4 regions of the Dactylosporangium sp. NPDC049525 genome follow, and region 1 is predicted to be linked to each of the others. Evidence: riboswitches for the same ligand, from Rfam matches in the RefSeq annotation. Region 1 holds a riboswitch; each other region holds the start of a gene.

Region 1 (3,213 bases):
CGGTGCGCCGCACGCAGGTCGGTGAGCGGGTCTTCGGGTTCACGGGCTTCGGCGTGGGCGCGAACGCCGAGTACAAGTGCCTCTCGGAGCGGGCGTCGTTCACCACGATCCCACCCGGTGTGAGCTACACGGACGCCGCGGCCAGCGTCGACGGGTACACCACCGCCTGGTATTTCCTGCACACCCTCGCCAACGTCCAGGCCGGGCAGCGGGTCCTGGTCATCGGCGGGTCCGGCAGCATCGGCACCTACGCCGTCCAGGTCGCCGCCCACGCGGGCGCGGAGGTCCACGCCGTCTGCAGCGGCCGCAACGCCAAGCTGGTGCAGGAGCTCGGCGCCGGCCGGGTCTTCGACTACACCGCCGAGGACTTCACCACCAGCGGCGAACGGTACGACGTCGTCTTCGACACCGTCAGCGGCAGCTCGTTCGCCCGGTCCCGGCCGGTGCTGACCCCGCGTGGCTGCTACCTGCCCACGACCGGCCTGGTGAACAACGTGCACGCGTGGCGGACCGCGGTCACCGGCGGTCCCCGGGTGCGCACCGGCATGTCGGTGCGCAAGCACGCGGCCCTCGCCGAGCTCCGCGAACTGCATGCGCAGCGACGGATCCGGGTCGTCATCGACCGCACGTACCCGCTGTCGGAGATCGTCGCGGCGCACCGCTACGTCGACAGTGGACGGAAGGTCGGCAACGTGGTCATCACCGTGGTCGGCGGCTGACCACCGGAACTCGCCCCCCGCCGGGCCGGACTGTGGGCCGGGCGGCGACGTATCATGGAGGGCAGTGCTGGTTCGCTCCTGCCACCGCAGGGGCGTCGTAAGAGGGAACCCGGTGGGAATCCGGGGCTGCCCCGCAGCGGTGAGTGGGAACGACCGCCGTCATGAGCACTGGGTCCGTGAGGGCCTGGGAAGCGACGGCCAGTAGGAGACCGGTGACGGTCGTGCCCGCGAGTCCGAAGACCTGCCCGCACCGCGTGCGCGACCCCGCGCACGCCGCCGACGGCTGCGCGGGCTGGCCAGGGCGACCCGGTGGTGCCCGGCGCCCGTCGCCGCAACCCCGTGGGCCGCCGTGCTGTGCCTTCCCGGGTGGTCGTCGACCACCTCGAGGGAAGGGACACCGGCGTGACGACGACGCCATTCGGCCTGAGCACTGTGCTCGGCTATCCCCGCATCGGCCCGGACCGGGAGCTCAAACGCGCCCTGGAGTCCTACTGGGCCGGCCGGATCGACGCGACCGCCCTGCAGCGCGTGGGCGCGCAGCTGCGCGCCGGCGTGTGGCGGGACCTGCGCCACACCGGCGTGGACGCGATCCCGTCGAACACGTTCTCGTTCTACGATCACATGCTCGATGCCGCGGTCGCCGTCGACGCGGTCCCGGACCGGTTCCGGCGCCTCGGCCTCGGCGACCTCGACACGTACTTCGCGATGGCCCGCGGCACCGCCGCCGAGCCGGCGCTGGAGCTGACGAAGTGGTTCGCCACCAACTATCACTACCTGGTCCCGGAGATCGGCCCGGACACGGTCTTCGTCGCCCGGCCCGGCAAGCCGGTCGCCGAGTTCACCGAGAGCCGAGAGCTGGGCATGACGACCCGGCCGGTGCTGGTGGGGCCGGCAACGTTCCTGCTGCTGTCCAAGGCCGCGGCCGGCGCCCCGGAAGGGTTCCGGCCGTTCGACCGCCTGGACGACCTCGTCACCGTGTACGGGGAGCTGCTCGCCGAGCTCGCCGACGCCGGAGTGGTGTGGGTGCAGCTGGACGAGCCGGCGTACACCGCGGACCGCACCGCCGCCGAGATCGACGCGTTGCGGGCCGCGTACGCCCGGCTCGGCGCGCTGCGGCAGCGCCCGCGCCTGTTCGTCGCATCGTACTTCGGGGACCTGGGCGACGCGCTGCCGGCGCTGCTGGCGACGCCCGTGGAGGCGATCGGCATCGACCTGGTCGCGGGGCCCGGCAACGTCAACCGGCTCGCCGGCTGCGGGCCGATCCCCGGCCGCACGATCGTCGCCGGGCTCGTCGACGGGCACAACATCTGGCGCACCGACCTGCGTGCCGCCGCCGCCCGCGCCGCGGTCCTCACCGGCATCGCCGACGACGTCGTGGTGTCCACGTCGTGCTCGCTGCTGCACGTGCCGGTCGACCTCGACGCCGAGGCGGACCTCGACCCGCAGCTGCGGGCGCGGCTGGCGTTCGCCCGGCAGAAGGCCGGCGAGGTCGTCCAGCTCGGCCGGGCGCTGCGCGACGGCGTCGCGGTCCTGCCCGAGCCGCCGGCGGCGCCGCCCGCGGCGTGGCGCGACGACGAGGTCCGTTCCCGCCTGGCGCGGCTGCCGGTCGCCCGGCGCGGCGCGTACGAGGACCGGGCGAAGGCGCAGCAGGAACGGCTCGGGCTGCCGCCGCTGCCGACCACGACGATCGGGTCGTTCCCGCAGACCGACCAGTTGCGCAAGGCCCGGGCCGCGCTGCGCGCCGGAACGCTCGACGCCGGCGGCTACGCCGAGCGGATGCGGGCCGAGATCGCCGACGTCATCGCGCTGCAGGAACGCCTCGGCCTGGACGTGCTCGTGCACGGCGAACCGGAGCGCAACGACATGGTCCAGTACTTCGGCGAGCAGCTCGCCGGGTTCGCCGCCACCGCCAGCGGCTGGGTGCAGTCGTACGGTTCCCGGTGCGTGCGGCCGCCGATCATCTACGGCGACGTCAGCCGCCCCGCGCCGATGACGGTCGGCTGGGCCACCTACGCCCAGTCGCTGACCGGCCGCCCGGTGAAGGGCATGCTCACCGGGCCGGTCACGATCCTCGCCTGGTCGTTCGTGCGCACCGACCAGCCCCTGGCCGACACCGCCAACCAGGTCGCGCTCGCCCTGCGCGACGAGACGGCCGACCTGGAGGCGGCCGGGATCCGGATCATCCAGGTCGACGAACCGGCGCTGCGGGAGCTGCTGCCGCTGCGCCGGGCCGAGCAGGGGGCGTACCTGGACTGGGCGGTGACCGCGTTCCGGATCGCGACCGGCGGGGTCGCCGACGACACCCAGATCCACACCCACCTGTGCTACTCGGAGTTCGGCGAGGTGCTGCCCGCGATCGACGCCCTCGACGCCGACGTGACCAGCATCGAGGCGTCCCGGTCGAAGCTGGAGATCCTCACCGACCTGCGCACCGCCGGCTACGGGCGCGGCATCGGGCCCGGCGTGTACGACATCCACTCGCCGCGCGTACCGG
Region 2 (3,213 bases), on a different contig from region 1:
GTACAGCTGGGCGACGATGCCGAGCAGGGACATGAACGCGATGGCGAGGCAGGCGCGGCCCGCGACCGGGATGCTGCCGTCCGGGTGCCGGGTCAGCCACGCCACGACGGTGAGCGCCGAGGCCGCGAGCACGTCGGCGACCACCCCGGCGAGGATCGGCAGGTACCGCTGCCGCCGCGGCACGACGACGAGCCCGTCGAGTTTCGTCTCGGCCACCAGGAAGTAGAGCCGGTGGCCGAGGTGCATCGAGGAGTGCAGGCCGAGCCGGCGCCCGGCGAGCAGGTGGAACAGCTCGTGCAGCACGACGAACGGCAGCTGCCCGAACAGCACCGTCAGCTCGACGATCAGCAGGTAGTCGGTGAAGAACACGTTGCCGCGGGCTGGTGCGAGCCGCGGGTCGGCGACGCAGACCGCGACGGCGGCGACGACGAGCGCCGCGTAGCAGGCCCAGGCGACCGGCGAGAACAGGGCCGCGCCGAGCCGCTGCCAGCGCGGCGGGGCGGTCTTCTCCCCCGCGCCGCCAGGGCTCAGGAAGTCCAGGTCCCGCAGGGTGTCGAGGAATTCGTCGATGTCGACGGGTTCGCCGTAGCGGTCGGTGTACCAGGCGGCGGCGTCCCGCGGTGGCCGGCCTCCGGCGAGCTCGCGGAGCAGCGCGGCGCCGTCGGGCGGGAACACGCCGTAGGAGTCGCAGTCGGTGCGGCCGACGACGACCCGGTCGCCCTCGTCGAGGTACCGCAGGTCGTGCAGCGCCACTGGGGCGTTCGGCATGGCAGATCTCCTCTGCTGGTGGGCTGGGACCCCGGCCGGGGGTGAGGGTGGGTTGCGCCCCCGGCCGGGTGTCCCGCGGTGTCGGCCTCGTCGGCCCTGCAACTCAGCCCAGGAACTCCGCACAGCAGCACATGCCGTAGCAGTAGTTGTTGCAGAGCCTGGTGAGCCGCACCGCGCCCGCCTTGCGGACCACGATCTTCTTCATCCCGGCGCCGGTGCCGGTTTCCGTGCTGATGTCCGTAGCGATCTGTGCCATTGGGATTCGCCTCCTCAGACGATATGCGTCACGTTGCGTGATGAGAATGGCACGCAACGTGACGACCATGAAGTCGCCCGGGTGACACTTCGACCCCGCCTAGCCGACAGCTACCAGCGGTCGTGATGCAGCGCCTCGACCAGCGGAATCCTGCTACGCCAGCCGTGCCGTTCGAGGTCCGGCACGGTCTCCAGGTGCGTCACCGGGCCAAGGCACAGCCACGCCACGGGACGGATGCCGTCGGGGATGCCGAGCAGGTCGCGGACGAACGATTCGCGGTAGAACGACACCCAGCCCACGCCGAGACCCTCCGCGGTGGCCGCCAGCCACAGGTTCTGGATGGCGAGGCAGACCGAGTAGAGGCCGGCGTCGGCGATCGCGTGCCGGCCAAGCACCGCAGGACCGCCACGGCCGGCGTCGTAGGTGACGACCACGGACAGGGTCGATTCCAGTACACCGTCGATTTTGATGCGTTGGAACGTCTCGATTGCCGGCCCGTCCAGGGTCGCGGCGAACGTCTCCCGCTCCTGCCGCACGTGGTCGTGGAACGCGCTGCGCAGGCCGAGATCGCGCACGAGCACGAAGTCCCACGGCTGCGACAGCCCCACGCTCGGCGCCGCGTGGGCCGCGCCCAGCACGCGGTCGAGGACCTCGGCGGGGATCGGCGCCCCGGTGAACTGGCCGCGCACGTCGCGACGGCGGTGCACGACGTCATACAGGTCGGTGCTCATGAGGGCAGGCTCCCGCTGCTCAGGCCGGCCCCGGCGCGGGGCAGGCGGTGAACGCGAGGCCGGTCTTCGGACTCTCGGATCAACGCCTGACCGTCCGCCTTCCCAGCCCGCAGGCCAGTGACCGCACGCCACGTTCGGCGTGCATGGACGGCAGCTCCCCGATCACCGCGGCGGGCCCGTGCCGGATTCACACCGGCTTCCCGATTCTCCCCGGTCGCCCGGGGCACCTCGCATCAGTTCATGCCGCCGCCGAGCTTAGACGCACAACCGGAAGTGCGTCGTGAGGCGGCCGTCCTGCAGGAGGTGGAACGCGAGGGCCGGCGGCGCCTCCGGGCGGTCCTCCGGCTCCCAGGGCAGCAGCATCGTCGACTCGACGCCCGGGGCGGCCAGGACCGGCACGCCGGCGAACGTGCTCACCGCGGCGGTGTGGACGTGGCCGCACAGCACGGCGACCACGTCCGGGTGCCGGCCGAGGACCTCGGCGAGCCGCCCGGCCCCGAGCTGGCGGACCTGGTCCGCGGCGGGCTTGCCGACCGGCACCGGCGGATGATGGCAGCACACGAACGCGGGCGTGCCGGCCGACGCCGCGAGGGTGCCGTCGAGCCAGTCGAGGGTGTCGTCGTCCAGCCAGCCCTCGGCGTGCCCGGGGACGCTGGAGTCGCACAGCGCGAACACCGCCCCGGCGACGGTCTCGACCCGGTTCACGGGACCAGTGGCCGGCTCCTCGTCGAGGAGTTCACCGCGGAACATGGCCCGGTCGTCGTGGTTGCCCGGGAGCGCCAGCACCGGCACGCCGAGCTGCTGGAGCTTGCCGAACACCGCGTACTCGGCGGCGAGGCCGTGGTCGGCGACGTCGCCGGTCACCACGATCGCGTCGAGCGGGCGCTGCAGGCCGGCGAGGTACGCGATGACCCGCTCGAACCGGTCCGGCGGCTTCGATCCGACGTGGAGGTCACTGAGATGGGCGATGAGCACCCCTGCTGGTTACCCCAGCAGCGCTGCGCTACCCGCCGACTCGAACGCGGCGCGCACGTCGTCGGGGCTTTCGGTGAAGTGTGCCCAGCTGTCGATGTGGACCGGCAGCACCGTCTTCGCGCCGAGGAGGCGGGCCGCCTCGAGCAGGCCGGCGGCGCCGAGGGTCAGGTCGGCGTCGCCGAGCAGCGGGGTGCGGGCCTTGCCGCCGAACAGGATCGCGACGTCCACGGCCGGGAAACGGTCGGCGATCTGCGCCACGACGCCCAGGGACGCGTTGTCGCCGCTGACGTAGACGGTCGGCAGGTCGTCGCCGTGCAGCACGAAGCCGGTGACGGGGCCGGTGAGGTGCTCGGTGCCGTCGGGGCCGTGCTGCGCCGGCACCGCGGTGACCCGCACGAGGCCGCCGCCACCGGGCCGGGACAGGTTGACCTCGGTCCACGGCGGCAGGCCGACCGTGGGGCCGCCCAGCCGGGCGGCCGCTGC
Region 3 (3,213 bases), on a different contig from region 1:
TGTCTGTGGGCTGCTGATGTCTGCCAGATCGGCCGGCCCGGCGGGGGCTTGAGCTACCCGCCGAGCGCCATCCAGGTGTCGTACTGGTGCACCGCGATTCCCTCGAACGCCGCGTACCGCTGCGCCGCGCTGTCGACCGCGCTCAACGTCGCCCGCATCGCGCTGCCCGTGCCGCCGTGGAACGTGCAGTACGGACAGTCGCCGAGCGCCTGCGTCTCCGCGCCCAGCCGCGCCGGTTTGGCCGCCTTCCCCGCGCGGCGCAGCAGGTCGTCGGCGACGCCGAGCATGGAGTTGCCGCCGGTGGCGGTGTTGCGGTAGCTCATCACGGTGATGCCGTCGACCCGGGCGAGCACGGCGTCGGCCAGGTTCTCCCCGCCGGCCTGCACCGTCGGCAGCCAGAACGGCACGTCGACCTCGACCGGCGGGCCGACCCGCGCCAGCTCGTCGAGCAGCTGCAGCAGCCGCGGTACCAGCGCCGCTTGTTGCTCTTTCCAGGACGGCAGCAGGTAGGGCTCGACGTCGACGTGCAGCCCCCGGAACAGCCCCGTGGCCGTGGCGGCGCGGGCCCAGCCGAGCGCGGTCGCGTGGTCCGTCGTCCAGGCCGGCTCGCCGCCGAGCGCGTCAAGGGTGATCCCGGCGCCGTCACACAGCGCGCGCAGCCGGGTCAGGTCCGTCACGTCGGCGCGCGGGTCGTAGTACGCGAAGATCGTCGTCACCGAGTTCGCGACGGCCCAGCCGACGACCGCCTCGGGCGGCTCCCGCTCCCACAGCCACATGGCGCGGGTGCCCGGCGGCGCCACCGACGTCTCCGGCGCGAGCGGCGGCAGCCGCCGGTGCACGGCCGCGACCAGCAGGCCTGCGGTCAGCACGACACACAGGACGGCGTGCGCCACGCTCCTGCCCACGTTCACTGTTCGGCCCGGTCCGGCGGCACCGAAGGATTTGGGTCACGTTGACGTCACTGGGAGCCGTGGGACACGATGAACCCCGAGCGGTCATAGGGAGGAACCCAGTGCGAGTCTGGGACGGTCCCGCCACTGTGACCGGGGAGTCACCCTCCAGCGCACGGACCACGGCCGCACCGGCCGGAAGGTCGGGGGGCGGCGGCGATCCGGGAGTCAGGAGACTCCGGCCGCTCACGCTCCATGACCCAGCGGGCGCGGACCCGCTCGATAAGGATGTGCCCGTTGACGTCGCCATACCCGTTCTCGGCCGTGGTCGGCCTGCCCGACCTGCGCCTCGCCCTGCTGCTGACCGCCGTGTCACCGGCGATCGGCGGGGTCCTCGTCCGGGGTGAGAAGGGCACCGCCAAGTCGACCGTCGTGCGTGGCCTCGCCACGCTGCTGCCGGAGGTCGACGTCGTCGCCGGCTGCCGCTTCGCCTGTGACCCCACCGCGCCCGACCCGTCCTGCCCCGACGGCCCGCACTCCCTGGACGCGCCCGCGGCCCGCCGCCGCTCCGCCCTGGTCGAGCTGCCCGTCGGCGCGACCGAGGACCGGGTCGTCGGCACCCTGGACCTGCAGCGGGCCCTCGGCGACGGGGTCAAGGCCTACGAGCCCGGCCTGCTCGCCGCCGCCCACCGCGGCGTGCTCTACGTCGACGAGGTCAACCTCCTGCCCGACCACCTCGTCGACCTGCTCCTGGACGCCGCCGCGATGGGCCGCGCCCACGTCGAGCGCGACGGGGTCTCCGTCAAGCACGCCGCCAGGTTCCTGCTCGTCGGCACCATGAACCCGGAGGAGGGCGAGCCGCGCCCGCAGCTCGTCGACCGGTTCGGCCTGGTCGTCGGGGTCACGTCGCCGACCACGCCCGCACCGAGGGCCGAGGTGGTGCGGCGGCGGCTGGCGTACGAGCTGGACCCCGAGACGTTCGCGGCCCGCTTCATCGAGGAGGACGCCGCGCTCGCCGGCCGGATCGCCACCGCCAGGCGCGCGCTGCCCGGGGTGACGTTGCCGGACCGTCAGCTGGACCGGATCGCGCGGATCTGCCTGGCGTACCGGGTGGACGGGCTGCGCGCCGACATCGTCGTGGCCCGCACCGCGGTCGCGCTCGCCGCGTGGCACGGCCGGACCGTCGTGACGAAGGACGACCTGCGCGACGCGGCCCGGCTCGCGCTGCCGCACCGGCGCCGCCGCGACCCCCTCGACCCGCCGGGCGCGGACCAGGAACGCCTCGAGGAGATCCTGGACCAGGAGCTCGGCGACGACCCCGACGACCCCGACGACGACGCCAGGCACGACCCAGGCGACGAGGACCCGGATACCGGCGGGCCGTCCACGGCCGGCGAGCCGGCCGCTGCCGGTGACGGAGGCGGTGACGGTGGTCCTGGCAGCGCACCGGGCAACCCAGGTCCGCCGCCGGTCGGTCCGCCACCCGCCGGCGATCACGCCGCGCAGGCGCCGCCCGCGCAGGTCGAACCCACGCCGGGCGAACCCTCCGACGGGCCGGTCACGCAGCCGGCCGGGGAGCTGGCGTTCGCGCAGGCGCCGTACAAGACGCGGCTGCTGCGCATCGGCGGCCGGGCCAACCGGCAGCAGGGCGCGCACGCCGGCCGGCGCTCGCCAGCGTACTCGCGGCACGGGCGGGTCGTGCGGTCCCGGCAGCCCAGCGGCGGCAAGCTCGTCAGCCTGCACCTGCCCGACAGCTTGCGGGCCGCGGCAATGCGCGGCTCCCGCAGCGTGCAGACCCAGGACCTCCGCGAGGCGGTCAAGGTGGGCCGGGAGGCCAACCTGGTGCTGTTCGTCGTGGACGCGTCCGGCTCGATGGCCGCCCGGCAGCGCATGGCGGTCGTGAAGACGGCCGTGCTGTCGCTGCTGCGCGACGCGTACCAGCGCCGCGACAAGGTCGGCATGATCACCTTCCGGGGTGCGGAGGCCACCACCGTCCTCGAGCCGACCGCCAGCCACGAGGTCGGCGTGCTGCGCCTGGCCGAACTGCGCACCGGCGGGCGCACCCCGCTCGCCGCCGGGCTGCTCCGGGCCGCCCGCACGCTGCACGGCGAGCGCCGCCGCGACGCCCGCCGCCGGCCGCTGCTCGTCATCGTCACCGACGGCCGGGCCACCAGCGGCGCCGACCCGCTGACCGTCGCGCCCGCGCTCGCCGGCATCCCCGCCGTCGTCGTGGACTGCGAGTCCGGACCCGTGCGCCTCGGCCTCGCCGGGCGCCTCGCCCGCGCCCTGTCCGCCGACTGCGTCCCGCTGTCGGCCCTGTCGC
Region 4 (3,213 bases), on a different contig from region 1:
CCACCTGGTAGCCGTCGGCGGTCGCGAGCATCTCCACGTGCCTTCCCTTCGGTGCGCCGCAGCGCCGTTCGCAGCCGACCCAGTGCACGGGCAGGTCCCGCGGCACGGTGCCCGCCTCGACGGCCGCGCGGGCGTCGGCCCGCACGTCGGCGAGGGCTTTGGCGCAGCCGGGCCGGCCGGCGCACGCGGTGACCCCGGCCCACGGGGAGGCGGGGTCGGTGACGAGGCCGGCCGCCGTCAGCAGTGTCTCGACGGGTCCAGCTTGTGCGACGGGCACGTCCGGCACGACGACGGTCCGCCACGGCGTGACGATGATCTCTCCCGGCGCGGCTTCCACCAGCGCCGCGGACTGTGCCTGGGTGAACAGGCCGAGCGGCACGACGACGGTCAGCGCGGCCTGGCCGTCGAGCTGCGGCGCCCACCCGGCCACCGGGCCACGCCGGCCGTCGTATTGACCAACGTCGGCGCGATCAAAGCCGTTGTATTGACCAACGTCCGCGCGGTCTGGGCCGCTGTATTGACCGGCGTCTGTGGCGTAGGAGGTGGCCAGCCGCGCCGCCACCCGCGCCCGGCCGTCGGTCAGCTCCGTCAGGCGCCACGCCGTGCCGCCCTGCTCGGCCCGCTCGGCCAGGAACGCCCTGGTGGCCCGCAGCAGGAGGTCAGCCGCGCCGGCCGGCGTCACGGTGCCGGCACCGGCCGGCATGACGGTGCCGGCCAGGACCAGGCGGTCGCCGTGCAGGCCGACGTCGCCGCCGAGCGGGGTCACATCGCCGCGCCCGTCGTCGACGGTGACCAGGAACCTGCCCGGAAGGTCCGCCAGGGAGGCGTCGGCGCACAGGCCGGCGTCGTACGCGGCCACCACCGGCCGCACGTCCAGCTCCCCGAGCCCGTCGCGGCCGCTGAGCGGGCTGGCGATAATGTTGCGGACCCGTTCGTGAGTGTCCGACGGCAGCAGCCCGGCGGCGGACAACCGGGCGGCCAGCTCGACCTCCGCACCCGGTCGCAGCGCCCTGACCTGGATGTTCCCCCGCGAGGTCAGCTCCAGCGCCGGGTCGCCGAGGTCGAGTGCCGCGCCGCGGAGCACGGCCAGGGCCGCGACGCTCAACCGGCCGCCGGGCAGCCGGACCCGGGCCAGGCCACCGTCGGCCGCGGCGTGGACCTGCACGGCGCCCGGGCACCGGTCCGGAGCGTCGCGTCCACTGGCAGCCTGCACGGGCCGGATACTACTGCGCAGCGGCTCGCTTGACTCAAGACAGCGCTGTCCAGGAGAGTTGGCGGTGCTGTACGGCGACGTGTGGAGGAAGCCGGTGTCAATCCGGCGCGGTCCCGCCACTGTGACCGGGGAGCGGACCTCCGACGCAAGGCCACCGGGCGCGAGCCCGGGAAGGCCGGAGGCGAGCGCCGATCCGGGAGCCAGGAGACTCTCCGTTGCCGGACCTTTCCCGACCGACTTGGGGCGCGGACCCCGAGGGAGGACCCCGGCGTGATCCTGCTGTTGTCGACGTCTGACACCGACCTGCTCAGCGCCCGCGCGAGCGGTGCCGCGTTCCGGCTGGCCAACCCGTCCCGCACCGCCGTGGAGGACCTGCCGGCCCTGGCCGACGGTGCCGACCTGGTCGTGGTGCGGTTCCTGGGCGGCTACCGCGACTGGCAGGAGGGTTTCGACGCGCTGCTGCGGCTGCCGCTGCCCGTGGTCCTGCTCGGCGGCGAGCAACTGCCCGATGCCGAGCTGATGTCGCACTCGACGGTGCCCGCCGGGGTCGCCGCGGACGCGCACAAGTACTTCACCGAGGGCGGCCCGGCCAACCTCGGTGAGCTGCACAACTTCCTGTCCGACACGATCCTGCTGACCGGCCACGGCTTCGCGCCCCCGGCGACGACCCCGACCTGGGGACCGCTGGAGCGGGCGGGCACGGACCACGACGGCCCGACGGTTGCGGTCATCTACTACCGGGCGCATCACCTCGCCGGCAACACCGCGTTCGTGGAGACGCTCTGCGCGGCGATCGAGGACGCCGGCGGCCGGGCGCTGCCCGTGTTCGCCTCGTCGCTGCGCACCGCCCCGGCGGAGCTCTTGGACACGCTGCGGCAGGCCGACGCGCTCATCGTCACCGTCCTCGCCGCGGGCGGCACCCGGCCCGCCGACGCGCAGGCCGGCGGCGCGGACGAGGCGTGGGACGTGGGCGCCCTGGCCGCCCTCGACGTGCCGATCCTGCAGGGGCTCTGCCTGACCAGCGCCCGCGACACCTGGGACAGCAATGACGACGGCCTGTCGCCGCTGGACACGGCCACGCAGGTCGCGATCCCCGAGTTCGACGGCCGGATCATCACGGTGCCGTTCTCGTTCAAGGAGGTCGACGCCGACGGGCTCACCGTCTACGTCGCCGACCCGGAGCGGGCCGGCCGGGTCGCCGGGATCGCCGTCGGGCACGCCCGGCTGCGGCACCTGCCGGCCGCGGACCGCAAGGTCGTGGTGATGCTCAGCGCATACCCGACGAAACACGCCCGGATCGGCAACGCCGTCGGCCTCGACACGCCCGCGAGCGTGGTCCGGCTCCTGTCCGCGCTGCACGAGCAGGGCTATGTGGGTGCCGACGGCTTCCCCAAGGACGGCGACGCGCTGATGCACACGCTCATCGCCGCCGGCGGGCAGGACGTCAACTGGCTCACCGAGGACCAGCTGCGGGGCAACCCGATCAGGATCTCGGCCGGTCGCTACCGGGCCTGGTTCGCCACGCTGCCGTCCGACCTGCGCGCGGAGATGGAGCGGCACTGGGGGCCGGCGCCGGGCGAGCTGTTCGTCGACACGTCCCGCGACCCGGACGGTGAGATCGTGCTCGCCGCGCTGCGCGAGGGCAACGTCGTGGTCATGGTGCAGCCGCCGCGCGGGTTCGGGGAGAACCCCGTCGCGATCTACCACGACCCGGACCTGCCGCCGAGCCACCACTACCTGGCCGCGTACCGGTGGCTCGCCGACGAGTTCGGCGCGCACGCGGTCGTGCACGTCGGCAAGCACGGCAACCTGGAGTGGCTGCCCGGCAAGACCGTCGGGCTGTCCGCGTCCTGCGGCGCCGACGCGGCCCTGGGCAACCTGCCGCTGATCTACCCGTTCCTGGTCAACGACCCCGGCGAGGGCACCCAGGCCAAGCGCCGGGCGCACGCCACCCTCGTCGACCACCTGATCCCGCCGATGGCGCGGGCCGACTCGTACGG

Evidence for each region. Region 1 has a riboswitch for cobalamin ahead of metE (5-methyltetrahydropteroyltriglutamate--homocysteine S-methyltransferase). Riboswitches for the same ligand answer to the same signal wherever they lie in the genome.
Region 2: it holds a riboswitch for cobalamin, as region 1 does, so the genes downstream of both, bluB (5,6-dimethylbenzimidazole synthase) here and metE (5-methyltetrahydropteroyltriglutamate--homocysteine S-methyltransferase) in region 1, are expected to answer to the same signal.
Region 3: it holds a riboswitch for cobalamin, as region 1 does, so the genes downstream of both, AB0K00_RS51495 (VWA domain-containing protein) here and metE (5-methyltetrahydropteroyltriglutamate--homocysteine S-methyltransferase) in region 1, are expected to answer to the same signal.
Region 4: it holds a riboswitch for cobalamin, as region 1 does, so the genes downstream of both, cobN (cobaltochelatase subunit CobN) here and metE (5-methyltetrahydropteroyltriglutamate--homocysteine S-methyltransferase) in region 1, are expected to answer to the same signal.

What each region holds. Positions count from the first base shown of each region.
Region 1 covers NZ_JBFAPO010000034.1:74,332-77,544, forward strand. The annotation lists gene AB0K00_RS36505 (NAD(P)-dependent alcohol dehydrogenase) at 1-719, shown strand, start outside; cobalamin riboswitch at 771-983, shown strand; gene metE (5-methyltetrahydropteroyltriglutamate--homocysteine S-methyltransferase) at 1,122-3,213, shown strand, end outside.
Region 2 covers NZ_JBFAPO010000010.1:147,495-150,707, reverse strand. The annotation lists gene AB0K00_RS17755 (hypothetical protein) at 1-768, opposite strand, end outside; gene AB0K00_RS17750 (hypothetical protein) at 872-1,024, opposite strand; gene bluB (5,6-dimethylbenzimidazole synthase) at 1,135-1,755, opposite strand; cobalamin riboswitch at 1,795-2,001, opposite strand; gene AB0K00_RS17740 (metallophosphoesterase) at 2,011-2,730, opposite strand; gene AB0K00_RS17735 (MBL fold metallo-hydrolase) at 2,740-3,213, opposite strand, start outside.
Region 3 covers NZ_JBFAPO010000076.1:26,667-29,879, reverse strand. The annotation lists gene AB0K00_RS51500 (hypothetical protein) at 54-893, opposite strand; cobalamin riboswitch at 953-1,148, shown strand; gene AB0K00_RS51495 (VWA domain-containing protein) at 1,188-3,213, shown strand, end outside.
Region 4 covers NZ_JBFAPO010000058.1:56,110-59,322, forward strand. The annotation lists gene AB0K00_RS46755 (precorrin-3B synthase) at 1-1,213, opposite strand, end outside; cobalamin riboswitch at 1,259-1,445, shown strand; gene cobN (cobaltochelatase subunit CobN) at 1,484-3,213, shown strand, end outside.